DNA from 3 places in the Acidisoma sp. C75 genome. Region 3 is predicted to be linked to each of the others. Evidence: predicted binding sites of a transcription regulator. Region 3 holds the regulator's gene; each other region holds the start of a gene.

Region 1 (5,809 bases), on a different contig from region 3:
CTGCTGCGGGCTGAACTTCGGCGGCTGTTCGGCTGGATCAAGGAGCGTGGGCTCACCGCGATTATTACCGGGGAGCGTGGTGACGGCACCCTCACGCGCCAGGGGCTCGAAGAATACGTCTCCGATTGTGTCATCCTGCTCGACAACCGGGTGGCCGAGCAGATCACCACGCGCCGGCTGCGGGTGGTGAAATATCGCGGGTCGGCGCATGGCACCAACGAATACCCCTTCCTGATCGACCATGGCGGCATCAGCGTTCTGCCTGTTACCTCCTCCGGCCTGCACCGCCCCGCGGCACGCGAGGCGGTCTCCTCCGGCATCGAAGGGTTGGATGCGATGCTCGGCAAACGCGGCTTCTATCGTGGATCGAGCATCCTGCTGTCGGGCGCGGCGGGCACTGGCAAAACGGCCTTCGCGAGCTTCTTCGCCCATGCCTCCTGCACCCGGGGCGAGCGCTGCCTCTTCTTCGCCTTCGAGGAAAGTGCCGATGAAATCTGCCGCAACGCGCAATCCTATGGGCTGGACCTCGCGGCCTGCGCGGAGGCAGGCTTGTTGCGTTTCGAAGCTTCGCGCCCAAGTCTCTTCGGGCTCGAAATGCACCTCGCCCGCATGTCGCGCGATATTGAAGCCTTCAAGCCCGAGGCCGTGGTGATCGATCCGATCTCGGCCTTTCGTGGGCCGGATTCGGAAGTGCATGCAACCCTGCTGCGCATGATCGACCTGCTGAAGAGCCACGGGATTCTTGGCTTCTTCACCAGCCTGCGTAGCGATGGCCCATCGAGCACGGCGGATCTCGGCCTCTCCTCGCTCATGGACGGATGGATCAAGCTTGAAAACGACGAGACGAATGGAGAATTGAACCGCACGCTCTACGTCATCAAGGCGCGGGGGATGGGCCATTCGAATCAGGTGCGGGAATACCGGATCGGCGATCGCGGGATCGAGTTGATCGCCCCCTATATCGGGCCTGCGGGGGTGATGACCGGCACGGCGCGGATTACCCAGATTGCGCGGGAGCGCGCCGAGAGCGTGAGCCGCCATCAGGCGGTCGAGCGCCGCCGGCGGGAATTGCAGCGCCGCCGCGCAACGCTGGAGCGCCAGATCGAGGAGCTGCGGGCGACCTTGTCGGAGGAGAAGCGGGAAGAGGCCATCCTGCTCGGCGAGCTTGATCAGCGCGAGGCGGAGTTGCTGAAGGACCAGGCGGTTATGGCGACGATGCGGGGGGAGGCGGGATGATGGATGCGGCGCAGCAGCGGGAGGTTGCCAAGGCGGAGCAGGGCGCAGGGCCGGAAGCGGAGCGCTATCATCTTCGCCTCTACGTCGCCGGGCAGACGAGCAAATCCTTAGCTGCGCTTTCTAACCTGCGGAGAGTGTGCGAAGAGCATCTCGCCGGGCGCTATGAGATCGAGGTCATCGACCTGATCCAGAATCCCCGCCTCGCGGCGGGGGACCAGATCCTCGCCATCCCAACCCTTATTCGAAAGCTGCCGACGCCGCTGAAGCGGATCATCGGCGACCTCTCAAACACCGATAAGGTGCTGGTCGGGCTCGATGTGCGGCCAGGGGCCGGCGGCTGATGGGTGTCGCGGGCCGCTTGGCGGCAGGCGCGGAGGCCGAGGCGCTGCGCGTGCGCTTGCGGGAGTTGGAGGCAAGGCTTCAGGAGAGCGAGGAAACGCTCGGCGCCATCCATCGCGGCGAGGTGGACGCCCTGGTGGTCGCAGGCCCGGCGCAGGAGCATGCGGTCTATACTCTCGAAGGCGCGGACGGCCCCTACCGCATCCTGATCGAACAGATCCAGGAGGGCGCGCTGACCCTCGATCAGGACGGCATCATCCTCTACTGCAACCGGCGGCTGGCGACGATGCTGGAGCGGGATGCGCGGGAGTTGATTGGCCGCAGGCTTGAAAGCCTGCTGCACCCCGCCCCGCAGGGCGGCTTCGCCCCCGTCCTCGCCCGCGCGCGCCTCGGGGGCACCCGGCTCGAACTCTCTCTCGAAACGGCGAGCGGTACGGCGGTGCCGGTTTCGTTGTCGCTGAGCCCGATGCCGGACCCCGAAGGCCGCCTTTTCTTCTGCGGTGTGATGACCGATCTAACGGAGCACAAGTCGCATGTCAGAGAATTAGGCGAAGCCAATGCCCGGCTGCGGGACCAGATGCAGCAGCGCGAGCGGATCGAGGAGGCTCTGCGTCAGAGCCAGAAGATGGAGGCGGTCGGGCAGCTGACCGGCGGGCTCGCCCACGATTTCAACAATCTTCTCACCGCGATCATCACGGCGCTCGAAATTCTGCAGACGCGGCTGGCCCAAGGCCGGCTGCAAGGAATCGAGCGTTATGTAAGCACCGCGCAGGATGCGTCCCGCCGTGCAGCCTCGCTCACCCATCGGCTGCTCGCCTTCTCGCGGCGGCAGACCCTCGCCCCGAAACCCACCGATCTCGTTGAACTCGTGCTCGGCATGAACGAGCTGATCCAGCGGAGCGTCGGCCCGGCCATCGCTATCCGCTGTCCGCTGCCCACGAGCCTGCCGCTCCGCGTGTTGATCGATCCAGGCCAAATGGAGAGCGCACTCCTCAATCTCTGCATCAATGCGCGGGATGCGATGCCGCAGGGCGGCGACATCACGATCGAGCTCGCCGCGGCGCAGATCGGGCCTGAGCGCGCCGAGGATCTGATGCTGGAACAGGGCGCCTACATCGAACTCAAGGTGTCCGACACGGGCAGCGGGATGACGGCCGAAGTGCTCTCACGCGCTTTCGATCCCTTCTTCACCACCAAGCCGCTCGGCGTCGGCACCGGGCTTGGGCTCTCCATGGTTTACGGCTTCGTCCAGCAGTCGGGCGGGCAGGTCAAGATTGCATCGTCACCTGGGGCAGGTACCGCCGTCTCGATCTTTCTCCCAGCGCATATGGAGGCGGCGGCCGAGACGCCGGATGCGGATCGTGGCGGGGAGGCGCCGCGCGCCGGGCGCGGGGAGGCGGTTTTGGTGGTGGATGATGAGGCCAGCGTGCGCGTGCTCCTCGCCGAGATGCTGAACGACCTCGGCTATAGGACGCTCGAAGCCTCAGAAGGCACCGCCGCGCTCGCGGTGCTGCGGTCGGACCTGCCGATCGACCTGCTGATCACTGATGTCGGCCTGCCGGGGCGGATTAACGGGCGGGTTCTGGCGGAGGAAGCGCGCATGCTGCGCAGCGATCTGCCGGTGCTCTTCATCACCGGCTATGCCGAGCACGCGATCTTGAATCCGAGCCTGTTGAAGCCCGGCATGCATCTGCAGAGCAAGCCCTTCAGCGGCGAGGTGCTGGCCCGCCGTATCCGGCAGATCATCGAGCGGGGCTGAGCGCGGCGGAGTGGCCGCGCCGCCGGCCGGCGTCGCGGTCGCTCTCCTGTGTATTGACGGGAGGTAAACCAGAACACAAAGAGAACATCTGGGGCGACGCCATCAGCCGCCCGCCGGCGGCCTTGAGCGAAGAGGCGTGCGGGAAGAGGCATCGGGCCGAGGCCTGTGGGAGGAAGGATTTGGAGCCGGCATTGCGGGTCAAGCTCGGCATCCTCGCCGATGCCGCCAAATACGATGTTTCCTGCGCCTCATCGGGCGCGCCGAAGCGGGTGGCGCGGGCCGGGGCGATCGGCTCCGTCACCGGGGCGGGCATCTGCCACGCCTATACGCCGGACGGGCGCTGCATCTCGCTGCTGAAGATCCTGCTCACCAATGTCTGCCTCTTCGATTGCGCTTATTGCATCAATCGCCGCTCGTCGAATGTGCGGCGCGCGCGGTTTACGACGCAGGAGGTGATCGACCTGACGCTGGCCTTCTACCGCCGCAACTATATCGAGGGGCTGTTCCTCTCGTCGGGCATCATCCGCTCGTCCGATTACACCATGGAGCAACTCATGCTCGTCGCGCGCGGGCTGCGGCGCGATCATGGCTTCGCTGGCTACATTCATCTCAAGGCGATCCCCGAAGCCAGCCCCTGGCTTCTGGAACAGGCCGGGCTCTGGGCGGACCGGCTCTCCATCAACATCGAACTGCCGACGCAACAAAGCCTCTCGCGTCTCGCCCCGGAAAAGCACGCCGAGCGGATCGAGGGCGCGATCGGCCAGATGCACGAACGTATTGTCGAGGCGCGGGCGGAGCGCCGGCGCTTCTCTCCCGCCGGGCAGAGCACGCAGATCATCGTCGGCGCTGACGAGACCACGGATGCGGCGTTGCTTGGCCGCAGCGCGAGCCTCTACGGCAGATACGCTCTGCGACGCGTCTACTATTCCGCCTTCAGCCCGATCCCGGAGGCCAGTGCCGTGCTGCCGGCCAAGCCGCCGCCGCTCATTCGGGAGAGCCGGCTCTACCAGGCGGATTGGCTGCTGCGCTATTACGGCTTCGCGGTGGAAGAGATCGCGGCCGGCGGCGCGCATGGAATGCTGGACCTTGAGATCGACCCCAAGCTCGCCTGGGCGCTGAAGAACCGCGAGCGCTTCCCGGTCGATGTCAATCACGCGCCGCGCGAGATGCTGCTGCGGGTGCCAGGCCTCGGCTATCGCGCGGTCGATCGCATCCTCTCCGCCCGCCGGCACACGAGCCTGCGGCTCGACGATGTCGCGCGGCTGACGCGCGGGCTGAAGCGCGTTCTGCCCTTTCTGATCGCTGCCGATCACCGGCCGGTGCGCGAGAGCGACCGCGCCGATCTCCGCCGCCATCTCGTGCCCGCGCCCGCCGCCGCTCTGCGGGGAGTGCCAGGGCAAATGAGCCTCTTTTGAGCGGCATGCGCCATATTCTGCTGGCCCCGGGCGCGGATGTGGCCGGCTTCCGCAGGGCGGCGCGCGGGCTGATCGCCGCGGCGGTGCCGCCCGAGGCCGTGCAATGGGGGAGCGCGGAGAGCGGCGATCTTTTCGCCTGCCAGGCGGCCGGGAGCGAAAGCGAGGCCGCGAGCGCGCGTGAGACGCGGCCGCCTCCGCTGCTCACCCTGCCGCGGGCGGCGGCCGATCTCATCCGTCTGGTGATCTGCCATCGCGATCCTGAGCGCTACGCTTTGCTTTACCGCCTCGTCTGGCGCCTGCTGCATGGCGAGCCTGCCTTGCTCGAAGTGCCGAGCGATCCGCTGATCCACCGGCTGGAGTTGCTGCGCCGGGCGGTGGCGCGGGATCTGCACAAGATGCACGCCTTCCTGCGCTTCCGCAGGCTGGCCGCGCCGGACGGGTCGGAGCGCTATATCGCCTGGTTCGAGCCGGACCATTTCATCCTGGAAGAGACGGCGGCGTTCTTCGTCCACCGCTTCCGCGGCATGGCCTGGTCCATCCTCACCCCGCTGGGCGCTCTTCATTGGGATGGCGAGAGCCTGCGCCACGGGCCGCCGCTGCCGCGGGCGGCCGCGCCGCAGGGGGATGATTTCGAGGCCGGCTGGGCCACCTATTACGAAAGCACCTTCAACCCGGCGCGGGTGAATACCGGGCAGATGCGCAAGGAAATGCCGATCAAATACTGGCGCAACCTGCCTGAAACGCGGGAGATCGCGCGCCTCGTCCAGGGGGCGCCGGCGCGGGTGCGGGCGATGATCGAACAGGAGGCGGCGATGCCCGCAAAGCGCGAGCCGATCAAGGCGGTGGCGGCGATGAGCCGGCAAGAGCCGGAGAGCCTGGAAGCGCTCAACCGCATCATCGCCAGCGCCGAGCCTCTCGTGCCCGGAGCGACGCGCGCGGTGCTGGGCGAAGGGCCGCTTGGCGCCGCGATCGCCTTCGTCGGCGAGCAGCCGGGCGACCAGGAGGATCTCGCTGGCCGTCCCTTCGTGGGGCCGGCCGGCCAGGTGCTGGACGCGGCGAT
Region 2 (5,809 bases), on a different contig from region 3:
AGCAGGACGATGGCCCGCGCCGGGCTATGCGGGAAGAACTGCGCAAGCCAGCTGCCAAGCGAGGCGCCGACCGAGAGCGAGGGGGCGAAGATGCCGCCCGGGATGCCGCTCAGATAGGAAAAGACGGTGGCGAGGAATTTGAGAATGAAGAAGGTAACCGGCAGCCGCGCATCGCCCTCCACCAGCGCGCGCGCCTGCAGATAGCCGGTGCCATAGGTCACGCCGTGGGAGACGAGGCCGATCAGCGCGATCATCAGGCCGCAGAAGGCGGCGAAGGCGATGGGATGCGTCTTGACGAGGCGGCCCGCTTTCCCTGGCAGCCCGCGCGCCATCAGAATGAGGATCTGGCTGAAGCCGCCGCCCAGCGCGCCGCCGATGACGCCGCAGAAGATCACCGCCATCCACCCGCTGCCGAGCGGCAGGCCCACCGATGTCACGCCGAAATAGGTATAATCCCCGCTGAGCGCCAAGGTCGCGATACCACCGAGGATGACGGCCGTCAGCACCATGCCGCTGGTGCGGCTCTCGAAATTATGGCTGAGTTCCTCAATCGCGAAGACGATACCGGCGAGGGGCGTGTTGAAGGCCGCCGCCACCCCGGCGGCACCGCCGGCGAGCACGAGGCCGCGCTGCGTTTCCGCCCGCGGCAGCCGCAGCAGCTGGCCGAGCGCCTGCATGATGGAGGCGCCGATCTGCACCGTCGGCCCCTCGCGCCCGATCGAGGCGCCGCAGGCGAGGCCGAGCAAGGTGAGCAGGAGCTTCCCGAGCGCGATGCGCAGGCCCAGCGCCTTCTGGATGAGGCGCGAATCCGTCATCTCCAGCGCCGCCATCACTTGCGGGATGCCGCTGCCCTGCGCGCCCGGGAAGATCGTGCGGGTGAGATAGACGGAGAGTGCCAGGCCCAGCGGCGCAATGACCAGCACCGCCCAAGGGCGCCCCGTGGTCGCCGCCTCGAAGAGGGTCTGCGCGCCGTCCGCCAGCCGCGCGAAACCGATGGCGACCAGCGCGACGATGACCGCCCCCGCCCAGAAAGCGATGCGCCGCGCCCAGAGACGCGGCGAGGTCAGCGGCAGTTGTCGCCAGAAGCGGAGGAGGCGCCGATCAAGTCTCATGCGAATACCAAAGCGGGATCGGCAGCAAGCGCGGCCAGCCGCGCCGCGTCAACGCCGCCGCCTGCCGCCCTGGCATGACCCGGGAGTGGGCCGGTCAGAAGGGAATTTCGTCGTCCAGATCGCCGCCGCGACCGGGGCCGCTATCCCAGCCGCCCGCGCCGCCGCCCGCACCGCCGGGGCCACGCGCAGGCGCTGCCCGTTCCCGCCCGCCGCCACCGCCACTGAAGCCGCGATCACCGCCGCCCATGCCGGCGCCTTCGCCCGAGGCACGGTCGAGCAGCACCATCTCGGCGCCGATGCGGCCGAGCATGACTTCCGTGGTGTAGCGGTCGGCGCCGGATTGGTCGGTCCATTTACGGGTCTGCAGCTTGCCTTCCAGATAGACCTTGCTGCCCTTGCGCAGATAGCGCTCGGCGATATCGGCCAGCCGGTCGTTCATGATGACGACGCTATGCCACTCGGTGCGCTCCTGGCGCTCCCCGCTCGCCTTGTCGTTCCAGCTTTCCGAGGTCGCGATTCGCAGATTGACGATCTTCATGCCGGACTGGGTGTTGCGCACCTCCGGGTCTTTGCCGAGGTTGCCCACCAGGGTCACCTTGTTCACACTGCCTGCCATCTTGCGGTCTCCGTCGGCACTTATCGAAAAGCGCCAAGCCTAGACCAGATCCTGGCCGGCAGCCAGCGCTCGGCCGACCCGCACCTTGCGCCGCAGCGCGAAAAGGTCATCTACGGCATCAGCGCTCGACGCCGTGCGGCAAGTGCGATACGTGAACAAGTCACGAACACATCCTGAGCAGTTCCTTCCCCGAGCGATCCTCCCCTTGAGCATTTGGTCCTGAGAGTGGCACAGAAACCTTCCGGCGCCTCGATCACCGTGCGCGGCGCGCGCGAGCACAACCTCAAAAACGTCGATGTGGTGATCCCGCGCGACAGCCTGGTGGTGATCACCGGGCTCTCGGGCTCGGGCAAATCCTCGCTTGCCTTCGACACGATCTATGCCGAGGGCCAGCGCCGCTATGTCGAAAGCCTCTCCTCCTACGCCCGGCAGTTCCTCGAACTCATGGGCAAGCCGGATGTGGACAGTATCGAGGGCCTCTCCCCCGCCATCTCGATCGAACAGAAGACGACGAGCCGCAATCCACGCTCGACCGTCGGTACCGTTACTGAAGTCCACGACTATATGCGCCTGCTCTGGGCGCGCGCCGGCATCCCCTATTCGCCCGCGACCGGCCTGCCGATCGAGGCGCAGACGGTGAGCCAGATGGTGGACCGGGTGATGGCGATGCCGGAGGGCACGCGCCTGCTGCTGCTCGCCCCCGTGGTGCGGGACCGCAAGGGCGAATACCGCAAGGAGTTGGCCGAACTGCAGCGCCGCGGCTTCACCCGCGTGAAGGTGGACGGCACGCTCTACGAGATCGGCGAGGTGCCGAACCTCAACCGCAAGCTCAAGCACGATATCGAGGCGGTGGTGGATCGCATCGTCGTCCGATCGGGGATCGAGCCGCGTCTCGCCGACAGTTTCGAGACCGCGATCGCCCTCGCCGACGGCATCGCCTATGCCGAGCCGCCGGACGCGCCGGCGGATGGCTCGGGCCGCATCACCTTCTCCTCCCGCTTCGCCTGCCCGGTCAGCGGCTTTACGATCGAGGAGATCGAGCCGCGGCTGTTCAGCTTCAACTCGCCACACGGCGCCTGCCCTGCCTGCGACGGCCTCGGCGTCGAGACCTTCTTCGACCCTGCCCTTGTCGTGCCGGATGAGCGGCGTCCGCTCAATGCCGGCGCCATCGGCCCCTGGGCGAATAGCCAGACGCCCTATTACGACCAGACGCTGCAGGGCCTCGCCCGCCACTTCAAGGTCAAGATGACGACACCTTGGGGCGAGCTGCCGGCGCGGGTGCAGGAGGCCATTCTCAACGGCACGGGCAATGAGCCGGTGGAGATCACCTATAAGGACGGCGTCCGCGCTTATGCGGTGACGAAGCCTTTCGAGGGGGTGCTGAAGAACCTCGCCCGCCGCTGGAAGGAGACGGATAGCGCCTGGGTGCGGGAGGAGCTTTCCCGCTACCAGGCCGAGAAGCCCTGCGTCGTCTGCCATGGCGCGCGCCTCAAGCCGGAGGCGCTGGCGGTGCGCGTGGCGGGATCGACCATCGCCGCGGCTTCCGAGCTTGCCATCCGCGATGCGCTGCCCTGGTTCGAGGGCGTCGAGAGCCAACTCACCCCGCAGCGGCAGGAAATCGCGCGGCGCATCCTGCGCGAGATCGTCGACCGCCTCCGCTTCCTCATGGATGTCGGGCTCGACTACCTCACCCTCTCGCGCGGCTCGACCACGCTATCGGGCGGCGAGAGCCAGCGCATCCGGCTGGCGAGCCAGATCGGCTCCGGCCTTACCGGCGTGCTCTATGTGCTGGACGAGCCCTCCATCGGCCTGCACCAGCGGGATAATGAGCGGCTGCTCGGCACGCTCCGCCGGCTCAAGGCGCTCGGCAATACCGTGCTGGTGGTGGAGCATGACGAGGATGCGATCCGTGCCGCCGATCATGTGATCGACATGGGGCCGGCCGCCGGGGTGAATGGCGGGCGGGTGATCGCCGAAGGCACGCCCGCGGAAGTCGCGGCCCATCCCGGCTCGATCACCGGCGCCTATCTCTCCGGCCGGCGGCGGATCGAGGTGCCGGAAAAGCGCCGCCCGATCGATCCGGCGCGCATGCTGCGGCTGATCGGCGCCACCGGCAACAACCTCAAGGCGGTGACGGCCGAGATCCCCTTGGGCACCTTCACCTGCGTCACCGGGGTCTCGGGCGGCGGCAAATCGACCTTGGTGATCGACACGCTCTACAAGGCCGTCTCCCGCCGGCTGATGGGCTCGGGCGAGGTGCCGGCGCCTTACGAGAAGATCGAAGGGCTCGACCTGCTCGACAAGATCATCGACATTGACCAGTCGCCCATCGGCCGCACGCCGCGCTCCAACCCCGCGACCTATACCGATCTCTTCACCCCGATCCGGGACTGGTTCGCCGAAATGCCGGAAAGCCGGGCGCGCGGCTACAAGGCCGGGCGCTTCAGCTTCAACGTCAAGGGCGGGCGCTGCGAGGCCTGCTCAGGCGATGGCGTGCTCAAGATCGAGATGCACTTCCTGCCGGATGTCTTCGTCACCTGCGATGTCTGCAAGGGGAAGCGCTACAATCGCGAGACGCTGGAGGTGAAGTTCCGCGACAAGTCGATCGCCGATGTGCTGGATATGAGCGTCGAGGAAGCGATCCCCTTCTTCTCCGCCGTGCCGCGCATCCATGACCGGCTGAGCCTGCTCGCCCAGGTGGGCCTGGGCTATGTCAAGCTCGGCCAGCAGGCGACGACGCTTTCCGGCGGCGAGGCGCAGCGCATCAAGCTCGCCAAGGAACTCGCCCGCCGTGCGACGGGGCGGACCATCTATATCCTGGACGAGCCGACCACCGGCCTGCATTTCGAGGATGTGCGGAAACTGCTCGAAGTGCTGCACGCCCTCGTCGATCAGGGCAATACGGTCGTCGTCATCGAGCATAACCTCGAAGTCATCAAAACCGCCGACTGGATTCTCGACCTCGGGCCGGAAGGCGGCGATGGCGGCGGGCGGATCGTCGCCGAAGGCCGGCCGGAGGAGATCGCTGCCCATCCGGCGAGCCATACGGGGCGGTTCCTGGCGCCCTTGCTGAAGGAGACGATGGCGGCCGAAAAGCCCCGCGCCCGCCGCCGCCGTGCCTGAGGGGGCGGCGCTTCCGGCCGGGCGGGTTTGCGGCTACCGGCGGAGGAGGCGCGCTCCTCGCGTCACGCTGCAGCTGCGAGATACGCGCGAAACTCGCGGGTGTTCCCCCAGAAACGCGGTTTTGCCGGCGCTCTTCGGGGTCCATATCTGAGGCGCACCCGTTCGGATGCCGCGCCGCCGCAGCTCGCGGCGACGGTCTTTTCCACTCAGGGAGTTAGCCATGACCATTCAGGAGATCCTCCAGCAGAAGGGCGAGCCCGCGGTGCTCGTGCGGCCGACGGAATCGGTGCTTTCCGTGGTCCGCATGCTGCATGAGCGTGGCATCAGCGCCGTCATCGTGGAGGATGATCACCTGCGCCCGGCCGCGATCTTCACCGAGCGCGATTTCACCGAGGCCGCCGCGAAATATGGCGCGGCCGCGCTTTCCATGCCGGTCGGGCCGCTGGCCTCGGCGCCGCTCGTCACCTGCCGGCCGGATGACCGGATCGATGCCGCCCTCTCCGCCATGTCGCTCGCCCATGTCCGCCATCTGCCGGTGATGTCGGACGGCACGCTGCACGGCATGATCAGCATGGTCGATCTCGTCCGCCAGCGGCTGAAGGACAAGGAATTCGAGGCGCAGGTGCTGCTCGATCTGGCGCGCCGGCACGCCTGATGGCCGCAATCCCGTATCGCACCGCGCTCATCATCGGGGCCGGGCCCGGCATCAGCGCCGAGGTCGCGCGCGGGCTGGCGGCAGCCGGCCTCGCCGTCGGCCTCGCGGCCCGCAACAGCGCGAAGCTCGCCGCCCTCGCGGCGGAGACGGGCGGCCGTGCCTTCGCGGCAGATGCCGCCGATCCTGCTTCCATGGCCGCCCTGTTCGCGGCGATGGAGGAGAGCCTCGGGCCGCCCGAGGTGGTGATCTACAATGCGAGCGCGCGGGTGCGGGGGCCGCTCGCCGAGCTCGACGCCGCGGCCG
Region 3 (5,809 bases):
CGCGGGACCGGCTGGAGGCCACCTGCACGGTGGGCGGCCGCAAGATCCGCCTCGCCGATACCGCGGGGCTGGAGGAAGCGCCGCCCGAGAGCCTCGCCGGCCGCATGCGGGCGGGCGCCGCCTCGATCCTCGAACAGGCGGACCTCATCCTCTTCGTGGTCGATGCCCGCGCCGGCATCCTGCCGCCCGATCAACATTTCGGCACCTGGCTCCGCCGGCTCGGCCGGCCAGTGCTGCTCATCGCCAACAAGACTGAGGGGCGGGCCGGCTTCAACAATGCGCTCGATGCCTATGCGCTCGGCTTGGGCGAGCCGCTGCTGGTCTCGGCCGAGCATGGCGAGGGCATCAGCGCGCTGATGAGCGGGATCGCCGAGGCGCTGCCCCCGGCGCCGGGCGAGGATGGGACGGCCGCGGATCCGGATGCCGAGGCCGCGGAGGCAGACGCCCTCGGCGCCGATGGCAAACCGCGCAAGCCGCTCCGCCTCGTCATCCTCGGCCGGCCGAATGCCGGCAAATCCACTCTCGTCAACCAGTTGCTCGGCGAGGAGCGGATGTTGACGGGGCCCGAGCCCGGCATCACCCGCGATGCGATCACGCTACGGATGACCGATAGCGAGGGCTGGGCCTACGAACTCGTGGATACCGCGGGGCTGCGCCGCCGCGCGCGCGTGCAGGACGAGATCGAGCGCATGTCCACCGGCGCCAGCCTGCAGGCGATGCGCTTCGCCGAGGTCGTCGTTCTCGTCGTCGATGCGGTGGACGGCATGCACGATCAGGATCTCCAGCTTGCCCGCCTCGTGGAGCGGGAAGGCCGGGCCATGGTCGTCGTCCTCAACAAGTGGGATGCGGTGGAAGATCGCGACGCGACCCGCAAGGCGGTCTCCGATCGGCTGGAGCGCAGCCTCGCCCAGCTCAAGGGCATTCCCGTCGTCACCATGAGCGCGCTGACCGGCGCCAATCTCCGCCGCCTCTTCCCCGCCGTGCGCCAGGTTTACGAGACCTGGAACAAGCGGGTGACGACCTCGGCGCTCAACCGCTGGTTCGAGGATGCCGTCAGCCGCCATCCGCCGCCGACGGTGCAGGGGCGCCGGCTCAAGCTGCGCTACGTCACGCAGGCAACCGCCCGGCCGCCCACCTTCGTCGTCTTCGGCACGCGTGCGGAAGCGACGCCGGAGGATTATCGCCGCTATCTTATCAACGAGTTGCGCGAAATCTTCCACTTGCCGGGAACGCCGATCCGGCTCGATTTCCGCGGCACCGTCAATCCGTACGACGATAAGGACTGAAGCGGCGCGCAGCCCGAGGCCGGGTTGCCCCGGCCGGCTGCTGCTGGTGCCTGCGGCGCTTCACCACGCTCGTCGCCGCACGCCGCGCTTGACGCGGCGCGGAGCTAACCCCTAGAACGCCAATGGTTTCTGCTTTGTTCGTGATCCGATCCCTGAACATTACGGAAGCGTAGGGCAAGGTCTGCGCTCCGTTCTCGTTCCGAGGCTTCGGCGCAAGCGCGGCAGGGGCATCGCCTGTCATGGCCCGAGGGGTTCCGCATGTTGACGCGCAAGCAGCACGAACTGCTCATGTTCATCGACCGTCACCTGAAAACGACGGGCTATTCGCCGAGTTTCGATGAAATGAAGGAGGCGCTGAGCCTCCGCTCCAAATCCGGCATCCACCGCCTCATCTCGGCGCTGGAGGAGCGTGGCTTCCTCAGCCGTCGCCACCATCAGGCCCGCGCGCTCGAAGTGCTGCGCCTGCCGGGCCAAGCGCCGGCCGCGATCGCGCTCGTCCCGCTGAGCGCGGAGCCGGCGCCCCTCTCCGCACCCGCGGGCCCGCCCGCGCTGCCAGCCGCCCCCGGCAGGCGGGAAAGCGGCTTTGCCCCCCGCGTCATCCAAGGCGATTTCACTTCGCGCCTGCCCGGCCTGCGCACCGCCGTCGAAGCCTCGGCGGTGCAGTTGCCGCTCTACGGCCGCATCGCCGCCGGCCTGCCGATCGAGGCGCTGCGCGATACCTCGACCTTCCTGGAAGTGCCGGTCGCCATGCTCGGCCCGGGGGAGCATTACGCCCTCGAAGTCGCAGGCGATTCGATGATCGACGCCGGCATCTGGGATGGCGATACCGTCATCATCCGCCGCTCCGAAACGGCCGAGAGCGGGCAGATCGTCGTCGCCCTGGTGGATGACGCGGAAGTGACCCTCAAGCGTCTCCGCCGCCGGGGCAATTCGGTGGCGCTGGAGCCCGCCAATCCGCGCCATGAAAGCCGGATCTTCCCGGCCGAACGGGTGCGCGTGCAGGGCCGGCTCGTCGGCCTCATGCGGAGTTACTGAGGGGCGAGACCCGATCGTCTGGACATGCGGACAGGTCTGAACCGGCCGGTCCGCCGCGATCAACCGGGTTGCGCCTTGTCTCGCCTGCCCGGCGCCGCGGTGTAACGGCGCTTGACGCCGCGGCCCGGCTTGGCGGAGACACCATCGCACGAAACGAGATCACCTGCCTTCCGGAGCCTCGCCATGGCCGGCCATAGCCAGTTCAAGAACATCATGCACCGCAAGGGCGCGCAGGATGCCCGCCGCGCCCGGCAATTCGCCAAGCTCATCCGCGAAATCACCGTCTCGGCGCGCCAGGGCCTGCCGGACCCCGCCTCCAACCCGCGGCTGCGGGCGGCGATCCTCGCCGCACGCAAGGAGAACATGCCGAAAGACACTGTCGATCGCGCCATCAAGAAGGCGAGTGCGGCCGGCGGCGGCGGGGATGATTACGAGGAGATCCGCTACGAGGGCTACGGGCCGAGCGGCGTCGCCGTCATCGTCGAGGCGCTGACCGACAATCGCAACCGCACCGCCTCCGAGGTTCGCGCCGCCTTCAACAAGCACGGCGGGGCGCTCGGCGAGACCAATTCGGTGAGCTTCATGTTCGAGCGTCTGGCCGTCATCCGCTATCCGGCGGCCGCCGCCTCGGCCGATGCCATGCTCGAAGCCGGGATCGAGGCCGGGGCCGACAATGTCGAGAGCAGCGAGGAATGGCACGAGGTCACCGGCGCGCCGGAAAGCCTCGTCGCCATGCAGGAGGCGCTCGAAGCCCGCTTCGGCGGGGCGGAGAGCGCAAAGCTCGATTGGCGGCCGCGCACCACCGTGCCGCTGGATGAAGAAGCGGCAAGCTCGGTGCTCAAACTGCTCGAAGTGCTGGACGAATCGGACGACGTGCAGAATGTCTATGCCAACTTCGACCTGCCCGAATCGGTTCTGCAGAAACTCTCCGCCTGATCCTCAAGCCCCGCGCAGGATGTCGCCCGACCCTTGATCCGCATCTTAGGCATCGACCCCGGGCTTCGCTTCACCGGCTGGGGCGTGGTGGAAGCCGATGGCAACCGCCTGCGCCATATCGCGGACGGGGTGGTGACGACCGATGGCGAAGCCTCGGTGCCTGAGCGGCTGCGGGCGCTGCACGCCGCCCTCCTCGCCCTCATCGCCGAGCACGGGCCGCAGGAGGCGGCGGTCGAGGAGACTTATGTCAATGTGAACGCGACGGCGACGCTCAAGCTCGGCTATGCGCGCGGGGTGGCGCTGCTCGCACCCGCCGTGGCCGGCCTCGTCGTCGCTGAATATGGCGCCAAGACGGTCAAGCTCTCGGTCGTCGGCACCGGCGGCGCGGACAAGACCCAGGTCGGCCTCATGGTGCGCCGCCTGCTGCCGGGGGCGACGCTGCGGCGGGCGGATGCGGCGGATGCGCTGGCGGTCGCCATCTGCCACGCCCATCATCGCGCCAGCCGCCGCGCCTGGAGTGCCGCGGCGGTGATGGGAGGCCGGGGATGATCGGCAGCCTGCGCGGCATCCTCAGCGCCCAGGATGAAGGGCACTGCGTGATCGAGACGGCGGGCGGCGTCGGCTATCTCGTGCAGGCCTCGTCCCGCACGCTCGGCAGCCTGCCGCCGGCCCCGGCCGAGGTGCGGCTGCTGATCGAGACCTTCGTGCGGGAGGACGCGATCACCCTCTATGGCTTCGCGAGCAATGCCGAACGCGCCTGGTTCCGGCTGTTGACGACGGTGCAGGGGGTGGGGCCGAAAGTGGCCCTCGCGATCCTCTCGGCGCTGTCGGCTGATGATCTCGCGCGGGCGATTTCCGCCGGCGACCGGGCGGCGCTCGGCCGTGCCCCGGGCGTCGGGCCCAAGCTCGCCGCCCGCCTCGCCCTTGAACTCAAGGAGAAGGCGGGCGCCCTGCCGCTGCCCGTCTCCCTCGCCGAAGGCATCGCAGCCCCCGCGCCGCTCGCCGCCGGGCCGATGGAGGATGCGCTTTCCGCCCTCGTCAACCTCGGCTACCGGCGCCCCGAGGCTCTCGCCGCGCTCGGCCGGGCGGAGGCCAAGCTCGGCGAGGGGGCCGATGTCGCGGCCCTCATCCCGGCCGCCCTCAGGGAGCTTGCGCGATGACCGCCCGCCCCCGCGGCCGCAAGCCGGCGGCTTCCGCGCCCGAGGCGGAGACGGAGGAGCGCCCGCTCTCCCCCGCCCGTGCTTTCGAGGATGCCGGCGAAGCGAGCCTCCGCCCGCAGACGCTCGCCGATTTCATCGGCCAGGAGGCGAGCCGGCAGAACCTCGCCATCTTCATCGAGGCGGCGCGGGCGCGCGGCGAAGCGCTGGACCATGTGCTGCTGCACGGGCCGCCGGGCCTCGGCAAAACCACGCTCGCGCAGATCGTGGCGCGCGAACTCGGAGTGGGCTTCCGCGCGACCTCGGGGCCGGTGATCCAGAAGGCCGGCGATCTCGCCGCGATTCTCACCAACCTGCAACCGCGGGACGTGCTCTTCATTGACGAGATCCATCGCCTGCAGCCGGCGATCGAGGAAGTGCTCTACCCGGCGATGGAGGATTTCCAGCTCGATCTCGTCATCGGCGAAGGTCCGGCGGCGCGTTCCCTACGAATCGATTTGCCGCCGTTCACGCTCGTGGGCGCGACCACCCGCTCCGGCTTGCTGGCAACGCCCTTGCGGGATCGCTTCGGCATACCGCTGCGGCTCATCCTCTACACGCCCGAGGAACTCACCATCATCGTCGCCCGCGGGGCGCGGCTGCTCGGCTTCACGCTGACCGAGGATGGCGCGCGGGAGATCGCCCGCCGCAGCCGCGGCACGCCGCGCATCGCGGGGCGCCTCCTCCGCCGCGTGCGGGATTTCGCCGCCGTCGCGGGGGAAGCGGCGGTCGATCGCGTGATCGCGGATGCGGCACTGACGCGGCTCGAAGTCGATCAGCGGGGGTTGGACGCGATGGACCGGCGCTATCTCAGGCGTATCGCCGAGCATCATGCCGGCGGGCCCGTCGGCGTCGAGACGCTGGCCGCCGCACTCGCGGAAGCGCGGGATACGCTCGAAGATGTCATAGAACCCTATCTCATCCAGGAGGGCTTCGTGCTCCGCACCAGCCGCGGGCGCATGCTGGGCGAGCCGGGGTGGCGGCATCTCGATCTCACGCCGCCGCCGGCAAGCCCCATGGCGGCGCCCGATCTCTTCGCCCCGCGCAGCCCGGAGGAAGGCGCATGACCGCACCTGCCGCCCCGCCCCCCAGCGCAGGCGCCGGCGCTGGCGCCGCCGCGCATCGCTACGGCCTGCGCGTCTATTTCGAGGATACGGATGCCGGCGGCATCGTCTATCACGCGAGCTACCTGCGCTTCGCCGAGCGGGCGCGGACGGAAGCCCTGCGTGCCATGGGCCTGCCCCATTCCGAGATGATGCTGCGACACGGCATGATCTTCGTGGTGCGGCGCGCCGAGTTGGATTATCAGCGCCCTGCGCGGCTCGATGACTGGCTGGTGGTCGAAACCACGCCCCG

Evidence for each region. The regulator LexA, encoded in region 3, represses DNA repair genes until DNA is damaged. The targets are predictions, from matches to a motif close to TGTTCTANNTANGTTC.
Region 1: a site for LexA is predicted at 3,406-3,421, ahead of ACYQ7X_RS16760 (putative DNA modification/repair radical SAM protein). Genes of this name have one in related genera too.
Region 2: a site for LexA is predicted at 1,882-1,897, ahead of uvrA (excinuclease ABC subunit UvrA). Genes of this name have one in related genera too.

The regions. Positions count from the first base shown of each region.
Region 1 is NZ_BAAFHD010000015.1:14,034-19,842, reverse strand. It holds gene kaiC (circadian clock protein KaiC) at 1-1,236, shown strand, start outside; gene ACYQ7X_RS16770 (circadian clock KaiB family protein) at 1,233-1,577, shown strand; gene ACYQ7X_RS16765 (ATP-binding protein) at 1,577-3,334, shown strand; gene ACYQ7X_RS16760 (putative DNA modification/repair radical SAM protein) at 3,514-4,749, shown strand; gene ACYQ7X_RS16755 (UdgX family uracil-DNA binding protein) at 4,755-5,809, shown strand, end outside.
Region 2 is NZ_BAAFHD010000005.1:189,269-195,077, reverse strand. It holds gene ACYQ7X_RS08845 (chloride channel protein) at 1-1,112, opposite strand, end outside; gene ssb (single-stranded DNA-binding protein) at 1,207-1,728, opposite strand; gene uvrA (excinuclease ABC subunit UvrA) at 1,954-4,851, shown strand; gene ACYQ7X_RS08830 (CBS domain-containing protein) at 5,072-5,506, shown strand; gene ACYQ7X_RS08825 (SDR family NAD(P)-dependent oxidoreductase) at 5,506-5,809, shown strand, end outside.
Region 3 is NZ_BAAFHD010000004.1:119,200-125,008, reverse strand. It holds gene der (ribosome biogenesis GTPase Der) at 1-1,286, shown strand, start outside; gene lexA (transcriptional repressor LexA) at 1,545-2,321, shown strand; gene ACYQ7X_RS06780 (YebC/PmpR family DNA-binding transcriptional regulator) at 2,505-3,257, shown strand; gene ruvC (crossover junction endodeoxyribonuclease RuvC) at 3,291-3,806, shown strand; gene ruvA (Holliday junction branch migration protein RuvA) at 3,803-4,417, shown strand; gene ruvB (Holliday junction branch migration DNA helicase RuvB) at 4,414-5,520, shown strand; gene ybgC (tol-pal system-associated acyl-CoA thioesterase) at 5,517-5,809, shown strand, end outside.